DNA from 3 places in the Nonomuraea angiospora genome. Region 2 is predicted to be linked to each of the others. Evidence: riboswitches for the same ligand, from Rfam matches in the RefSeq annotation. Region 2 holds a riboswitch; each other region holds the start of a gene.

Region 1 (5,105 bases), about 10 Mb from region 2:
CGGACACGGCCTCGACGATCAGCTCGATGCTGTGCGGGTTGCGGATGCCGAGGCCCGAGCCGATCGGCCCGCCCAGCGGCATCACCGCCGAGCAGCCCGCCTGTTCCAGCCGCCGCGCCAGCGCGGGGTCGTCCCCGATGTACGGCAGCACCACGAACCCGTCGGCCACCAGCCGCTCGGCCGCGTCGAACGTCTCGATCGGGTCGGGCAGCAGGGTCCGCTCGTCGGCGATGACCTCGACCTTGATCCAGTTGGTGCCGAGGGCCTCCCTGGCCAGCCGCGCCGTCAGCACGGCCTCGCCCGCCGTGAAGCAGCCCGCGGTGTTGGGGAGCACCTTGATGTCCCGCTTGCGCAGCACGTCCAGGACCGAACCCCGGGCGCTCGGGTCGAGCCGCCGGATCGCCACCGTGGTCAGCTCGGTGCCGGACGCGGCCAGGGCCTGGTCGAGCACCTCCAGCGAGGGCGCGCCGCCGGTGCCCATGATGAGCCGGGAGGAGAAGCTCTCCCCGGCGATGATCAGATCATCCACCTTGCACCGCCGTCAGAACCTCCACCCGGTCACGGTCGCTGAGCGCCGTCGTCTCCCACGAGCTCCGCGTGACCACCTCGTCGTTGACGGCCACGGCCACCCCGGTGGTGGCCGTGGTCAATGTGCGTACGGCCTGCGCCACGGTCATGCCGTCGGCCACCTCGTGCGAGGCCCCGTTGATCATCACAATCATGAAATATCCCGAAATCTCCCGGGCGAGCACATTGCCGCGAGCTCGCCCTCTTCGCCCAGCAGGATGTCCGCCGTGAGCGGCGCCAGCAGCACGCCGCCCCGGTGATGGCCGGTGGCCAGCGCCAGCCCCGGGGTGCCGCTCGGGCCGATGAGCGGCAGGTTGTCCGGCGTGCCCGGCCGCAGCCCGGCCACCACGTCGGAGACCTCCAGCTCGGTGATGCCCGGCACCAGCTCCCGGGCGTCGCGCAGCAGCTCGTAGAGCCCGCCCGCGGTCACCCTGGTGTCGAAGCCCATCTCCTCCTGGGTGGCCCCGACCACCAGCTCGCCGTCGCCCCGGGGGACGAGGTAGACCGGCGTGCCGTGCACCGTGCCCCGGACGCACCGGGTGAGCAGCGGCTGCGGCGAACGCAACCGCATGATCTGCCCCTTGACCGGCCGGACCGGCACCTCGGCCAGCCCGGCGCTCCACGCCCCGGCCGCCAGGATCACCCGATCCGCCCGCAGCTCGGCCCGCCCGTCGTCGTCGCCGGGCGGCTCCAGGCGTACCCCTGTGACCTGGCCCCCTGTGACCTGGCCCCCTGTGACCTGGCCGCCTGTGACCTGGCCCCCTGTGACCTGGCCGCCTGTGACCTGGCCGCCGTCGCGCAGCAGCTCGGCGACGCGCGCCCGTACGAGCCGGACTCCCCGCCGGTCGAGCGCGGCGAGCAGCGCCGCCGTCACGCGGCGCGGGTCCACCCAGGAGTCGCCGGCGGCCAGCAGCCCGCCCCGCACCGAGGGGGCCAGCATGGGCTCCAGCCGGCGGCACTCGCGGCCGGTCAGCCGCTGGACGGGCAGCTCCAGCTTCTCCAGGTACGCGGCCAGCTCGTCCAGCGCGGCCAGGTCGTCCGCCCCGAACGCCACGTCGAGCGTCCCCTCGGAGCGCAGGTCCAGGGCCTCGGCGCCGGGCAGCCCCGCGTCGGCGGCCAGCTCGGCGGCGAAGCCGGGCCAGCGGCGCAGCGAGGCCACGCCGAGCCGCAGCAGCGGCACCTCCGTGTAGGTGACCTCGCTGACCGGCGCCAGCATCCCCGCCGCCGCGTGTGAGGCCCCCGAGGCGGGCGCAGGGTCCACCAGCGTGACGGGCCGCCCTTCGCGGGCCAGCCGCCAGGCCAGGGAGAGGCCGACGACCCCGCCGCCCACGATCACATCCATCCGCGCTCCCTTCGCCGGCATGATCCGGATCAGGTGTCTTGCGGTCGAAGGCCCGATGGCAGCCTTCCTCTCAGCCCGGTCACGGCCGGACTCCCGCGCGTCTTACGCCCCCAGCCTACGGCCTCGCTGCGACACCCGGACACCGGCCCACGTTAGGGTCATGAACGTGAACGAAGTCGTGGTGGTGGGAGCGGGCCTGGCCGGAGTGCGCACCGTGGAGGCGCTGCGCGCACGGGGGTTCGGGGGGCGGATCACGCTGGTCGGCGAGGAGCGGCATCGCCCCTACGACCGTCCACCGCTGTCCAAGGCCGTGCTGTTCGGCGACGCCGACACCAGCTACGTCGACACCGACCTGGCCGCGCTCGACGTGGAGTTCCAGGCGGGGGTCAGTGCCAAGGCGCTGCGTAAGGGGGTCGTGGAGACCACCGAGGGCGAGCTCCGCTACGACGGGCTGGTCATCGCCACCGGCGCCGAGCCGATCAGGCTGCCCGGCGACGGCCCGCAACACGTGCTGCGCACGCTCGACGACGCCCACGAGCTCAGGGCCATGCTCGTCCCCGGCGCCCGCGTCGTGATCATCGGCGCCGGCTGGATCGGCGCGGAGGTGGCCACCGCCGCCCGCCGCGCCGGGTGCGCGGTGACCGTGATCGAGGCCGGCCCGGCGCCGCTCGCGACGGCCGTCGGCGCCGAGATCGGGGCCCGCACCCAGCGCTGGTACGACGGCATCGACCTGCGGCTCGACACCATGGTCGACTCCGTGGACGAGGGCGGCGTGCGGCTGGTGGGCGGCGAGTTCGTGGACGCCCACGTGGTGGTCACGGGCATCGGCGTGCGCCCCGCCGTCGAATGGCTCACCGGCGCCGACATCGACCTCCACAACGGCGTCGTCGTGGACGAGCACCTGCGCGCCTCCCTGCCGAACACGGTCGCCGTCGGCGACTGCGCCGCCTGGTGGTCGCGCCGCTGGCAGACCAGGCTCAGGGTCGAGCACTGGGACACCGCGCTCAACGCCCCCGAGGTGGCCGCCGCCAGCCTGCTGGGCGAGGACGTCGCGTACGATCCCGTTCCGTACTTCTGGTCGGAGCAATTCGGGCACATGGTGCAATATGCAGGTCATCATTTGGCAGGCGAGCGGCTGATCTACCGGGGCGAGCCGGAGGGCAAGTGGTCGGCCGTCTGGCTCACGGCCGACGACGCCCTGGCCGCGGTGCTCGCCGTGGACCGGCCTCGAGACCTCGTACAGGGGCGCAGAATCATCGACGCGGGACACCGTCTCGACGCGGAACGCCTGGTAGATCCAGAAGTCTCTCTACGGGATTGTGTTGTTTGAGCAAGCGCGGCATGTGGTAGTTGTGGTTTCGTGACGCTTTCTGTTGCACAGATCGACCGGGAGACCGACCAACTCGTCGACGAGTGGCTCACGCTCCCCGAAGTGGCCTCGCGCCTCGACCTTCCGATCGGGCGGGCCAAGCAACTCCTCAAGGACCATAAGCTGCTCGGCGTTCGCCGGGGGAGCGGCGGGCCGCAGGTGCCCGCGGTGTTCCTCGATGGAAAGGACGTGATGAAGGGCCTGCCCGGCACGCTGACCGTGTTGCTGGACGCCGGCTACGACGATGTCGAGTCGCTGCGCTGGCTCTTCACCCCTGACGAGTCCCTGCCCGGATCGCCCATCGAGGCGATCAAGGCCGGCCGTCATACCGAGGTCAAGCGGCGTGCCCAAGCCCTCGGTTTCTGAAGCCCGCCTCTATCTCTGCACCGACGGTCGCCGCGACCGCGGCGACCTGGCGGAGTTCCTCGACTCGGTGCTGGCCGGCGGCGTGGACATCATCCAGCTGCGGGAGAAAGGCCTGGAGGCGCGCGAAGAACTCGCGCTCCTCGAAGTCTTCCGCGACGCCTGCGACCGGCACGGCAAACTGCTGGCCGTCAACGACCGGGCGGACATCGCCTACGCCGCCCGGCCCGACGTGCTCCACCTGGGGCAGGACGACCTTCCCGTGACGGTCGCGCGAGAGATACTCGGCGACGACATCGTCATCGGACGGTCCACCCACTCCGTGGCCGAGGCTTCCGCCGCGGCAGCGGAGCCGGGCGTCGACTACTTCTGCTGCGGCCCCATCTGGCCCACGCCCACCAAGCCCGGCCGCCCGGCCCCCGGCCCGCCGCTGCTCCGGCACGCGGCCGCGCTGGAGACCTCGCGGCCGTGGTTCGGGATCGGCGGCATCGACCTCGCGAACCTGGACGAGGTGATGTCGTACGGCGTGCGCCGCGTGGTGGTCGTACGCGCGATCACGGACGCGGAGGACCCGGGTGCGGCGGCGGCGGAGTTCGCCAAGCGCCTGTCCTCCGCCTGACGACCAGGGCCCTGACCGGGGCGGCCCCCTGACCCCAGGAGGCCGCCCGACCACAGCGCGCCCTGTGACCCCACAAGCCCCCGACCGCATCGGGCCCTGTGACCCCACGAGGCCCCCACCGCATCAGGCACTGTGACCCGCATCGGGCCCTGTGACCCGCATCGGGCCCTGTGACCCCACGAGGCCCCCGACCAACGAGGCGCCCGCCACCATGCGGGCGCCTCCGAGCCGGAAGGCGAGCCGGAGGCCGGGCCCTGGGGTGGCGATCCTGCCCCTCGCCCTGCCCCGCCCCGCCCAGGTCAGGTCAGGTCAGGTCTTGCGGGAGGTGGCGGCGATGGCCAGTTCCGTCAGGGCCGCGCGGGCCTCCACCGTGATCGGCGCCTCGTTCAGCGCGGACAGCGCGTCCCCCAGATAGTCGCCGATCAGGTCCTCGCACTCCCGCAGCGCGCCCGTCTCGTCGATGATCTGCCGCAGCGTCTCCACCCCGCGCTCGTCCAGCCCGGGATCCCCCAGCAGCCGCCGGACGGTCTCCGCCGCGCCCGGGGAGGCGGCCGCCAGCGTGCGGGCCACCAGCATCGTCCGTTTGCCCTCCCGCAGGTCGTCGCCCGCGGGCTTGCCGGTCTGCGCCGGGTCGCCGAACACCCCCAGGATGTCGTCACGCAGCTGGAACGCGATCCCGACCCGCGTGCCGTAGCCCGTGCAGAGCTCGTCCATCCAGGGCTCGAGCTTGCCGCCGGCGAGCGCCAGCCCGAGCCTGAGCGGCTGCTCCACCGAGTATTTGCCGCTCTTGTACAGGGCCACTCGCAGCGCCGACTCGAACGTGTTCTCGCCGTGCGCCTGCTCCA
Region 2 (5,105 bases):
TGAAGTCGATCTCGTACGACTTGTGCGCGCTGCTGTTGCTGGAGTTGCCCGTCCACGTCTGGCCACAGGGGAACGGGAGCTGGAAGCTCGGCGCCGCCAGGGTGGAGACCGGCGGGACGTCCACCTGGTTCGCCGGGTTGCCCATCTCCCCCTCGTCCTCCTTCGAGGTGGACGTCGGGGACGGAGACGGGGTGGGAGCGGCCCACGCGGTCGCGATCGGGCCGGTCGTGAGGCTGAAGAGCAGGGCGAACCCGGCCGTAAGCACCCCTCTGGGTCTCATGCGGATACCTTTCTGCACGCGCCGGAGGGGCGATGTCCCCCCGGCGCCGCGAATCTGTCCGTTGGATCTCTCGAAGCGCTCTTGCTGGGGATCAAGATTGCGAGTCCGGCATACAAAGAACATCCAAAATCGGTATAAAAGGCCTTCCAGCTTGAACGCTTCACCCAACGGACGCCCCGCACGGCGCCCAGCTCAGGAGAACGCGCGGTCATGGTGGTTGAACAGCCCGTATTCAGTGTTCTTGGGCCGTTACAGGTCCGGGGCCAGGAAGGGCCCCTGCGCATCGCGGGGAGGAAGCCCAGGCTCCTGCTCGCCTCGCTGCTGCTGGAGGCCAACGAGGTGGTCAGCTCGGAGGCCCTCGTCGAGGTGCTGTGGCCGCGGGCACAGCCGTCGTCGGCCGTGGCGAACCTGCGCACGTACGTGAGCACGCTGCGCTCGGCCGGCGTCCAGATCGAGGCCCGCGCCTCCGGTTACGCGATGCAGCTCGACACGGAGCGGCTGGACGCCCTGGAGTTCGAGGACCTGGTGGCCAGGGCGCGGGCGGCGGGGCGGAGCGACGAGGCGGCGGAGCACTTGCGGCGGGCGCTGGCGTTGTGGCGCGGCACCCCGCTCGGCGACCTGCCCGCCAGCCCGCTGTGGGACGGGCGGCTGCGCGCGCTCACCCAGGCCCGGCTGGCCGCGGTCGAGGACCTGGTGGCGCTGAAACTGGCCCGCGGCGAGCACGCCGCCGCGATCGACGACCTGCGCGACCTGATCGGCGAGCACCCCTACCGCGAGGACCTGTGGCAGCAGCTGATCCTCGCCCTGCACCACAGCGGCCGGCGGGCCGAGGCCCTGAACGCCTACGCCACGATCAGGCGGCAGCTCGTGGACGAGCTGGGCATCGAACCGGGCCAGGACTTGCGTGACGTGCACGCGTCCGTGCTGGCGGGCGACGCCCCGCCCGCGCCCGTCGCGGCGGCGCCGCACCAGCTGCCCGCGGACGTGCCGGACTTCACCGGCAGGGCGCGGGACGTCGCGGCCGTGACGAGCGCCCTGTCCGCCGGGGCGCACCGGCCGGACGGGCCGCCCGCGATCGCCGTGGTGACCGGGCCGCCGGGAGTGGGCAAGTCCGCGCTGGCCGTGCACTGCGCCCACGCGTTACGGGCGGGCTACCCCGCCGGCCAGCTCTACCTGTGCCTGGGCGGCACCGACGCCGAACCCGCCGATCCGCTCGCCCTCCTGGCCGAGGCGCTGCGCGCGCTGGGCGTCGCGGAGGCGGCGCTGCCGCCGACCGTGCGCGAGCGGGCCTCCCTCTACCGTTCCCTGCTGTCCGAGCGCCCGATGCTCGTCCTCCTCGACGACGCCGCCGACACCGCCCAGGTACGCGCCCTGCTGCCCGGCAGCGGCAGCGCGGTGCTCGTCACGAGCCGCCGGCGGATCGCCGAGCTGCCCGGCGCGCTCCAGCTCGAACTCGACGTGCTGCCGCCCGCGGAGGCCGAGCAGCTCCTGGGCCGGATCGTCGGCCCCGAGCGGGTGGCCGAGGAGCGCGAGGCCGCCCAGGCGATCGTGCGCTCCTGCGGCCACTTACCGCTGGCCGTCCGGGTGGCCGGAGCCCGTCTGGCCGGACGGCCCGGATGGTCGCTGGGCGTGCTGCGGCAGCGGCTGGAGGACGAGGCCGGCCGCCTCGACGAGTTACGCGCCGGCGACCTGGAGGTACGCGGCTCGTTCGAGCTCAGCTACCGGCGGCTGTCCGACGACGCCGCCCTGGCCTTCCGCGCGATCGGCCTGCTCGGCGAGCAGTCCGTGCCGGGCTGGGTGGCCGACGCGGTGCTCGACCGGCCCCGGTCCGACGCCGTCGTGGACACCCTGGTGGACGCGAACCTGCTGCGGCTGGCCGGCACCGACCCCGTCGGCCAGCCCCGCTACCGGCTCCACGACCTGATCCGCTGCGCCGCCAAGGAGAAGGCGGGCGGCGACACCGAGCGGAACGCGCTGGCCCGGGTGCTCGGCGGCTGGCTGACCGCCGCCGAGCACGCCTCCTTGCGGCTGCCCACGACTCTCTTCGGGCTGACGTCCGACCTCGCGCCCCGCTGGAGCCTGGAGCGGGAGACCCTCGGCCGCCTGACCGCCCAGCCGCTGTCGTGGTTCGACGCCGAGCGGGAGTCCCTGGTCGAGGCCGTACGGCTGGCCGCCGGCGCGGGCCTGGCCCAGTCCGCGTGGGGGCTGGCCGCCACCCTGGTCCCCTACTTCGACCTGCACTGCCTGCTGGAGGAGTGGCAGCTGACGCACCGCCTCGCCCTCGACAGCGCCCGCGCGGCCGGCGACCGCCACGGGGAGGCCGCCATGCTGCGCGGCCTGGCCCAGGTCTGCCTCTACCAGGACCGGTACGCCGAGGCCGAGGACATGTTCAAGCGGGCCCGCGCCATCTTCCGCGAGCTGGGCGACACCCGGAGCGAGGCCATCTCGATCTGCGGGCTGGCGGCGGTCAGCCAGTTCTCCGGCCGGCATCTCAAGGCGCTCGGGTCCTTCCGGCACGCGCTGGCCATGTTCCTGGCCATCGGCGACCGCAGCGGCGAGGCGTACGCGCGGCAGGCGATCGGGCGCGTCTACCTGTCGCTGCGGGACCTGCAGCAGGCGTCCAGGTGGCTGGGGGACGCGCTGCGGCTGGCCGAGGAGCTCGGCGACACCCACCGCGAGGGCTGCGTGTCGATGCAGCTCGGCCGCATGTACGACCTGTTCGCCCAGTCGGAGCGGGCCATGCGCTACCAGGGGCACGCGCTGGACATCTTCGAGGCGCTCGGCGACCGGCACTGCGGCGCGTACGCGATGCGGAACCTGGGCGGCCTCCAGGTGGCCAGGGGCGACCGTTCGGACGGCTCCGACCAGCTGGAGCGCTCGCTGGTGATCTTCCAGCAGCTGGGGGATCGCAGCGGGGAGGCGGACACGTACCAGACGCTCGGCGAGCTGTACCGCTCGTCCGGGCGCACCACGCTGGCCACCCATTACCTGCACCAGGCCCGCGAGCTGCGCAGGGAGCTCAGCGAGTCGTTCGCGTGAGCTCGGGCCGCAGCCACTGCCCCGTGGGCCAGGTCTCCAGGCGCCAGGCGCTGTCCCAGAACATCCACTCGTACTCGGTGGCCCGGCAGAACGCCTCGTCCATCGCCCGGCGCGTCTCGGCGTCGGCGCTGTCGGCCAGCCGGTCGGCGATGGCCTTGGCCTGCTCCACCGAGGCGGCGAAGGCGGGGTCGGAGTAGGTGGCGATCCAGGTCCGGTACGGGTGGTCGGCCGCGCCCGCCGTACGCCGGAGCAGCGCCGCGCCGACGTCCTGGTAGACCCAGAAGCACGGCAGCACGGCGGCGGCGAGCACGGGCAGGGGCGCGGCCAGGGCCGTGGCCTGGAGGTAGGAGGAGTAGGCCAGGCACGTCGGCGAGGTGGCCACGGCCGCCGTCTCGCCGGCCGTCAGCCCGAACTCCTCCAGGTAGCCGGTGTGCAGGGCCCGCTCGACGACCAGCGCCGTGTGGGCGCTCTGCGCGAAGAACGCGGCGTCGGCCGGGGAGGTGGCGCGGGCCGAGGCGGTCGCGAGGACCTTGGCGTAGGCCACCAGGTAGCGCCCGTCCTGGACCAGGTAGAACGCGAAGCGCTCGCGGTCGAGGGTGCCGTCGCCGAGCGCGGCGTTGAACGGGTGGTCGTGGATCGCCTGGAGCAGCGTCTCCGTGCGCGCCCAGATCGTGTCACAGAAGGTCACCGGTGACGTCCCTTCGCTAGTGCGAACTAGATCAGGTTCGACGGGTGTGATCTCAGCCCGGCAGCCCGGGCACCCCGCGTCGCGGCCAACGCTAGCAGAACGCGCGACCCCGTCAGAGGCGAGGGGCCGCCTCTCGCACACCGCCCGGGCGCAGCGCGCCCGCCAGCGCCAGCGCGACCAGGATCCCGGCACCGCCCGCCACCGCGATCGCGGGCCCGGGCGCGATCAGCTCGCCGAGCGCCCCGACCAGCGCCGCCCCGGCCGCCTGTCCCGTCATCAGCCCGGACGACTGCAGCCCGAACGCCTGCCCCCGCACCTCCTCGGGCACCGACTCCACGAACCGCCGCTGCAACCCCAGCTGGTACGACAGCCCCGCGGTCGCCACGGCGGCCAGCACGGCGGCCCACACGATCCCCGGCCCGAGCGCGAACCCCACCCAGGGCACGCCGAGCAGCACCGCCAGCGGGAACGACAGCCGCTCCCGCAGCCCCGGCGCGGCGAACCGGCCCACCGCGAACTCCCCCACCGCCATCCCGCCGGCCGCCGCCGCGAGCACCACCCCGGCCTTCCCCTGCCCGCCCAGGTAGGGCACCACCATGGCCTCGGCCCCGGCCAGGCACACGCACGGCAGCCACCCCGCCAGCAGCAGCCCGCGCACCCGCCCGTCGACCAGCAGCCGCCGGTTGACCCGCAGCGTCTGGCGCACCGCGCCCGCTCGCGCCGCGCCCCGGGCGGGCCGGTACGGCAGTCCGGCCCGCAGCACCACGGCGGCCACCGCGGCCAGGCCCGCGGTCGTGGCCAGCGCCCCGGAAGGCCCGGCGACGGCCAGGAACGCGCCCCCGGCCGCCAGCCCGGCGATCTGCGCGCTCGCGGAGGCCACGTTCAGGACCGACCGCCCCAGCACGAACGCGTCGCCGGGCAGCACGTCGGGCAGCATCGCCGCCCGCGCGGCGAAGAAGACCGGCGTGAACAGCCCCGTGACCAGCACCAGCGCCAGCATCGCCCAGACCGGCAGCCCCCCGAACGCCAGCAGCAGGCACGTCACCGCCCTGACCACCTCGCCGGTCACCATCAGCGCCCGCGGCGGCAGCCGGTCGG
Region 3 (5,105 bases), 6.4 Mb from region 2:
CCGTCCAGGCACCTTCCGCGATCTCCTTGACGCGCTTCCTGCTCGCCTCGGGGAAGGCCTTGCGGTCGAGCTTGGCCGCGTGCGCGATGGCGATCAGGACGGCCGTGCGGGCGTCGGGGTCGGCGCCCGCCAGCGCGCCGGCCACCCGGTCCCTGACCGCGGCCTCCACGTCGGGGCTGGCCTCGGGCCAGCGCGTCGTGGGGAAGACGCCCAGCACCTTGCCGCGCTGCTCGGTCAGCACGCCCGACTCCGCCAGCCTGGTGAGCAGGCGCCTGCGCAGCTTGGCCGACTGCAGCCGCTGGACCCACCAGGCGGGCTTGCGCTCCTTGCCCTCCTCGGCGATGCGGGCCAGCGTGGCGTCCAGCTCGGAGTCGCCGAGGGGGGACGGGTCCGTGACCGTCACCTTCTTGTCCGACAGCTCCAGCCGGCCGTTGACGGCCAGCTCGGCGAGGAGCGCGCCGGCGAGGGCCGGGTCGAGCTGGGTGCCGGCGACGAGCGGCGTGCCCTTCTCGTCGTGGAGGGCGAGCAGGAGCAGCTCTTCGGCGATCGTCACAGTCATGCTTCGACACTAACCTCCCAGCCATGACTATCTCGGAGAAGTTGCACGCGGTCGGCCGCCCGCTGCTGCGGGCGCAGCTCGAGCATCCGACCGTGGCCGGCATCGCGCGTGGCGACCTGCCCGAGCCGGTGTTCAGGTCGTGGCTGGAGCAGGACTACCTGTTCCTGCTCGACTACGTACGGGTGTTCGCGCGGCTGGCCTGGCAGGCGCCCGACGGGCATCTGGGTGACCTGGTGGACCTGGCGCACACCACGTACCACGACGAGTTGAGGCTGCACAGGTCGTTGTCGGCGGAGTTCGGCGCCGATCTGGAGGGGGCGGTGAAGGGGCCGGCGTGCGTGACGTACACGGCGTTCCTGCTGGAGTCGGCGGCGTCGTACGGGGAGGGGTTGGCGGCGCTTTATCCGTGTATGTGGGGATATTCGAGTCTCGGACAGATATTGGCGGAAAATTCGCCTGCTGAGTCGAGATATCGGGCGTGGGTGGACACGTACGCGGATCCGGCGTTCGCGGCGCTCACCGCGCGGATCGCGCAGATGATCGACGAGGCCGCGCCGGACCCGGCGCGGGCCGAGGAGCTGTTCGCCGAGGGGATGGCGCACGAGCTGGCCTTCTGGAGCGTGCCGTAGCCGTCCACAGGCTGTGGACGGCCGGACGCGCACGTACCCTGGGGACATGCCGGAACTTCCCGAAGTGGAGTCGCTCACCCATTTCCTGCGCGAACGCGCCGTGGGCCGCACGGTCCTGGGTGTCGACGTGGTGGCCATCCAGGCGCTCAAGACGTTCGACCCGCCGGTGACCGCGCTCGGCGGGCTGACGATCACCGGCGTGGCGCGGCACGGCAAGTTCCTCGACCTCGACTGCGACGGCCTCCACCTGGTCATCCACCTGGCCCGGGCGGGGTGGCTGCGCTGGCGCGACGACCTGTCGGGCGCCAAGCCCGTACGTCCAGGCAAGGGTCCGCTCGCGGTACGGGTCCGGCTGGCGCCCGACGAGGAGGGCCTGGCGCCCGGGTTCGAGCTGACGGAGGCCGGCACGCAGAAGCGCCTGGCCGTCTACGTCACCAAGAACCCGGACGACGTCCCCGGCGTCGCCGCCCTCGGCCCCGACCCCCTCGACGAGTCCTTCACCGTCGACGCGCTCAAGCGCATCGTGGGCGGCAACCGCACCCAGATCAAGGGGCTGCTGCGCGACCAGAAGATCATCGCCGGCATCGGGAACGCGTACTCGGACGAGGTGCTGCACGCGGCCAGGATGTCCCCGTTCAAGATCGCGGCCACGCTGACGGACGCGCAGATCGCCGACCTGCACGAGGCCATCGTGACCACGCTGGCGGAGGCGGTGGAGCGGGCGCAGGGGCTGGCGGCCAAGGACCTCAAGGCGGAGAAGAAGTCGGGACTGCGGGTCCACAACCGGGCCGGGCAGCCGTGCGACGTCTGCGGCGACACGATCCGCGAGGTGTCGTTCGCGGACTCCTCGCTGCAGTACTGCCCCACCTGCCAGACCGGCGGCAAGCCCCTCGCCGACCGCCGGCTGTCCCGCCTTCTCAAATGAGCGAGATGGAAGAAGGCACTGTGGAACCGCTCGACGACTACGACGTGCGCCAGTGGGACACGCGCGAGGACTGCGAGGTGCGCCAGATCCTCGACCGCATCGCCGACAAGTGGTCGCTGCTCGTGATCGCCCTGCTCGACTGCCAGAGCCTGCGCTTCACCCAGCTCCGCCGCGAGATCGACGGCGTCAGCCAGCGCATGCTCAGCGTGACCCTGCGCCAGCTGGAGCGCGACGGCCTGGTCAGCCGCACCGTCCATCCCGTCGTGCCGCCCAGGGTGGACTACGCGCTCACACCGCTCGGCCGCACGCTGCACGAGACCATCAAGTCGCTGGTCACCTGGACGGAGACGCACCAGGAGGAGATCGCCGCGGCGCGTGCGGCCTACGACGCCAGGCGCGAGATGATGGAGTCATGACCGTTCCTGAGATCGAGGCCAGTGCCGTTCCGGCAGACGCTTACCTGCTCGACGTCCGTGAGCAGGACGAATGGGTCGCGGGGCACGCCCCTGAGGCCGTGCACATCCCCATGACGCAGATTCAGGGGCGGGTGGACGAGGTGCCCGGCGACCGCACGGTCTACGTCGTCTGCCGGGTGGGCGGCCGGTCCCTGCAGGTCGCGGCCTGGCTCAACCAGCTCGGGCGCGACGCCGTCAACGTCGGCGGCGGCATGCAGTCGTGGGAGTTCGCGCGCCGCCCGATGGTCAGCGAGACCGGGCAGCAGCCTTTCGTGGCGTAGAAAGACCCCCTGTGGCGGTTTCGCCGCCACTGAGGCATGATGAGGGCGCCAACTGCAGATCGTCGCGGGAGCTCGGGGTGTGCCGGGCTGAGAGGGCAGTCATAGATCCGCTGCCGACCGCCTGAACCTGTCCGGGTAATGCCGGCGTAGGGAGTGTGCGATGACGCATGTCGTCGACGAAGTTCCGCTGACTCTCGAAGGCAGGCCGCCGAAGACCCTGGGCGTGCTCGATCAGGGTGCGCTCTGGGCGAACCTCGGAGTCAGCCTCCTCGGCTTCTCCGGCGCGCTGCTCCTGCTCAACCCCGTGCCAGGCGCTCCGCTCAGCCTGACCGCCGCGCTCCTCGCGACCGTGGTCGGCAGCCTGATCGGCACCGCCATGGTGGGCCTGTCCGCCGTCCCCGGCACCCAGACGGGGCAGCCCGCGATGGTGCTGCTGCGGGGCCTGTTCGGGGCGCGGATCTCGTACGTCCCCACGGTCCTGAACATCGTCCAGATGCTCGGCTGGGCCGCGTTCGAGCTGTGGGTGATCGCCAAGGCGGCCAGCGCCATCTTCGGCGCCGTGCCGTACCAGGTGTGGGTGATCGCGGCGGGGGTGCTGACCACCGCGCTCACGATCTGGCCGCTCGGGTCCGTCAGGCTGCTGCGGCGGTACGTCACCATCGGCGTGATCGTGTCGATGGTCTGGTTCGCCTGGTTCTTCCTGACCAGGGCGCCCGCGCAGACCGGCGGGTCCTGGACGGCGTTCGCCCCGGCGGTGGACTACGTGATCGCGCTGTCGGTGTCGTGGGTGCCGATGGCGGCCGACTTCGCCCGGCACTCCAGGTCGAGCAGGGCCGCGTTCACCGGTGTGGTCGGCGGCTACACGCTGGCCCAGGTCGCCTGCCTGGGCCTGGGCGTGTTCGCGGTGGCCGTGGCCGGGGCCGACAAGGTGGCGGCCGACGGGACGTCGGTGTTCGGCGCGTTCGTGGCGGTGCCGCTGGGCGCGCTGTTCTTCGCGATCCTGGTGCTGCGGGAGACCGACCAGTCGTTCGCCAACGTCTACTCCACCACGGTCTCGCTGCAGAACCTGATGCCGCGGGTCGACCGGCGCCTGTTCTCCGTCGCCATCGGCGTGCTGAGCGTCACGATCGCCCTGGTCGTGGACGTCAACTCGTACGGGGCGTTCCTGGGGGTGATCGGGGCGGTGTTCGTGCCGATGTTCGCGGTGCTGGCCGTGGACTACTTCGTGCTCGGCGGCTCGCGGAGCTGGAACACCGCGGAGAACGCGCCCTCGCGCTGGTCGCGGCTGGTGCCGTGGGCCCTCGGCTTCGTGGCGTACTGGCTGACGACCTCCACGCCCACGGTCGGGCCGTGGGACGGCTTCTGGCAGCAGGTCCGCGACGCCATCGGCTTCACCCGGCAGCCGTGGATGAACGGGGCGCTCGGCGCGGCCGTCGTGGCCGTGCTGGTCACCCTGCTGATCAGCTGGTCGACGCGCGCTTTTCGACGTTGAGCAGGTGCTGCTTGGCGGCCGCGCCGCCCGCGTAGTCGCCGAGCGCGCCGTCCTCGCGCACCACGCGGTGGCACGGCACGATCACGCACACGGGGTTGGAGGCCAGCGCGTTGCCGATCGCCCGCAGCGCGCGGGGCCTGCCGATGCTCGCGCCGATCTCCTCCAGCGTCGTGGTGGTGCCGTACTGGACCGCTATCGTCTTCTGCAGCACCGTGCGGGCGAAGGATGTCGCCAGCGTCAGGTCGACGGGCGTGGCGAACGCGCGCAGGCGGCCCGAGAAGTAGGCGTCCAGCTCCCTGCGCACCGGGTCGAGCCGGCGCGGATCCGGCCCGATGAAGCTGCCCACGTGCCTGGTGACCAGCTCGTACACCGCGTTTTCCGGCTCGAAGCTGCACGCCGCGATGCCCTTGCCGGTGACCGCGAGCACCAGCCTTCCGACGGCCCCGTCATAGGTGCCGAACGCGATGTCAGGATGTGTCTCACCTCGATAGGTGCTGGAGGTCACGCGCAACAGGGCATCGAGATCGCCGCTCGACATGCCACCAGCCTCCCTGCCGCCGAGAATCACCGTGACCGCAGCGTATCGGACGGATCGCCCGACGCACTCACCACGCCACGTGCACTATGGAGGAGTGGGGGACGAATGGGCCGGTAGTGACGACGAGATAGCTCGCGCTGCCCTCGCCGGTTCGCCCAACGCCGTCGTGGTCGTCGACCGTGATCAGAGCGTACTGGTCTGGAACGAGGCGGCCGAGCGGCTGTTC

What was found. A riboswitch is a leader RNA that binds a small molecule or an ion and turns the genes downstream of it on or off. The one in region 2 is predicted to bind thiamine pyrophosphate.
Region 1: it holds a riboswitch for thiamine pyrophosphate, as region 2 does, so the genes downstream of both, H4W80_RS54175 (FAD-dependent oxidoreductase) here and tenA (thiaminase II) in region 2, are expected to answer to the same signal.
Region 3: it holds a riboswitch for thiamine pyrophosphate, as region 2 does, so the genes downstream of both, H4W80_RS36405 (purine-cytosine permease family protein) here and tenA (thiaminase II) in region 2, are expected to answer to the same signal.

Annotation. Positions count from the first base shown of each region.
Region 1 covers NZ_JADBEK010000001.1:11,803,556-11,808,660, forward strand. The annotation lists gene H4W80_RS54165 (thiazole synthase) at 1-529, opposite strand, end outside; gene thiS (sulfur carrier protein ThiS) at 522-713, opposite strand; gene H4W80_RS54175 (FAD-dependent oxidoreductase) at 719-1,909, opposite strand; TPP riboswitch at 1,899-2,016, opposite strand; gene H4W80_RS54180 (NAD(P)/FAD-dependent oxidoreductase) at 2,070-3,239, shown strand; gene H4W80_RS54185 (Rv2175c family DNA-binding protein) at 3,270-3,644, shown strand; gene thiE (thiamine phosphate synthase) at 3,622-4,260, shown strand; gene H4W80_RS54195 (polyprenyl synthetase family protein) at 4,570-5,105, opposite strand, start outside.
Region 2 covers NZ_JADBEK010000001.1:1,612,053-1,617,157, forward strand. The annotation lists gene H4W80_RS07350 (M23 family metallopeptidase) at 1-280, opposite strand, end outside; gene H4W80_RS07355 (AfsR/SARP family transcriptional regulator) at 491-3,319, shown strand; gene tenA (thiaminase II) at 3,300-4,007, opposite strand; TPP riboswitch at 3,999-4,094, opposite strand; gene H4W80_RS07365 (MFS transporter) at 4,120-5,105, opposite strand, start outside.
Region 3 covers NZ_JADBEK010000001.1:7,966,426-7,971,530, forward strand. The annotation lists gene H4W80_RS36380 (GOLPH3/VPS74 family protein) at 1-559, opposite strand, end outside; gene H4W80_RS36385 (TenA family protein) at 583-1,188, shown strand; gene H4W80_RS36390 (Fpg/Nei family DNA glycosylase) at 1,235-2,113, shown strand; gene H4W80_RS36395 (winged helix-turn-helix transcriptional regulator) at 2,119-2,529, shown strand; gene H4W80_RS36400 (rhodanese-like domain-containing protein) at 2,526-2,849, shown strand; TPP riboswitch at 2,904-3,019, shown strand; gene H4W80_RS36405 (purine-cytosine permease family protein) at 3,010-4,341, shown strand; gene H4W80_RS36410 (methylated-DNA--[protein]-cysteine S-methyltransferase) at 4,310-4,879, opposite strand; gene H4W80_RS36415 (PAS domain-containing sensor histidine kinase) at 4,974-5,105, shown strand, end outside.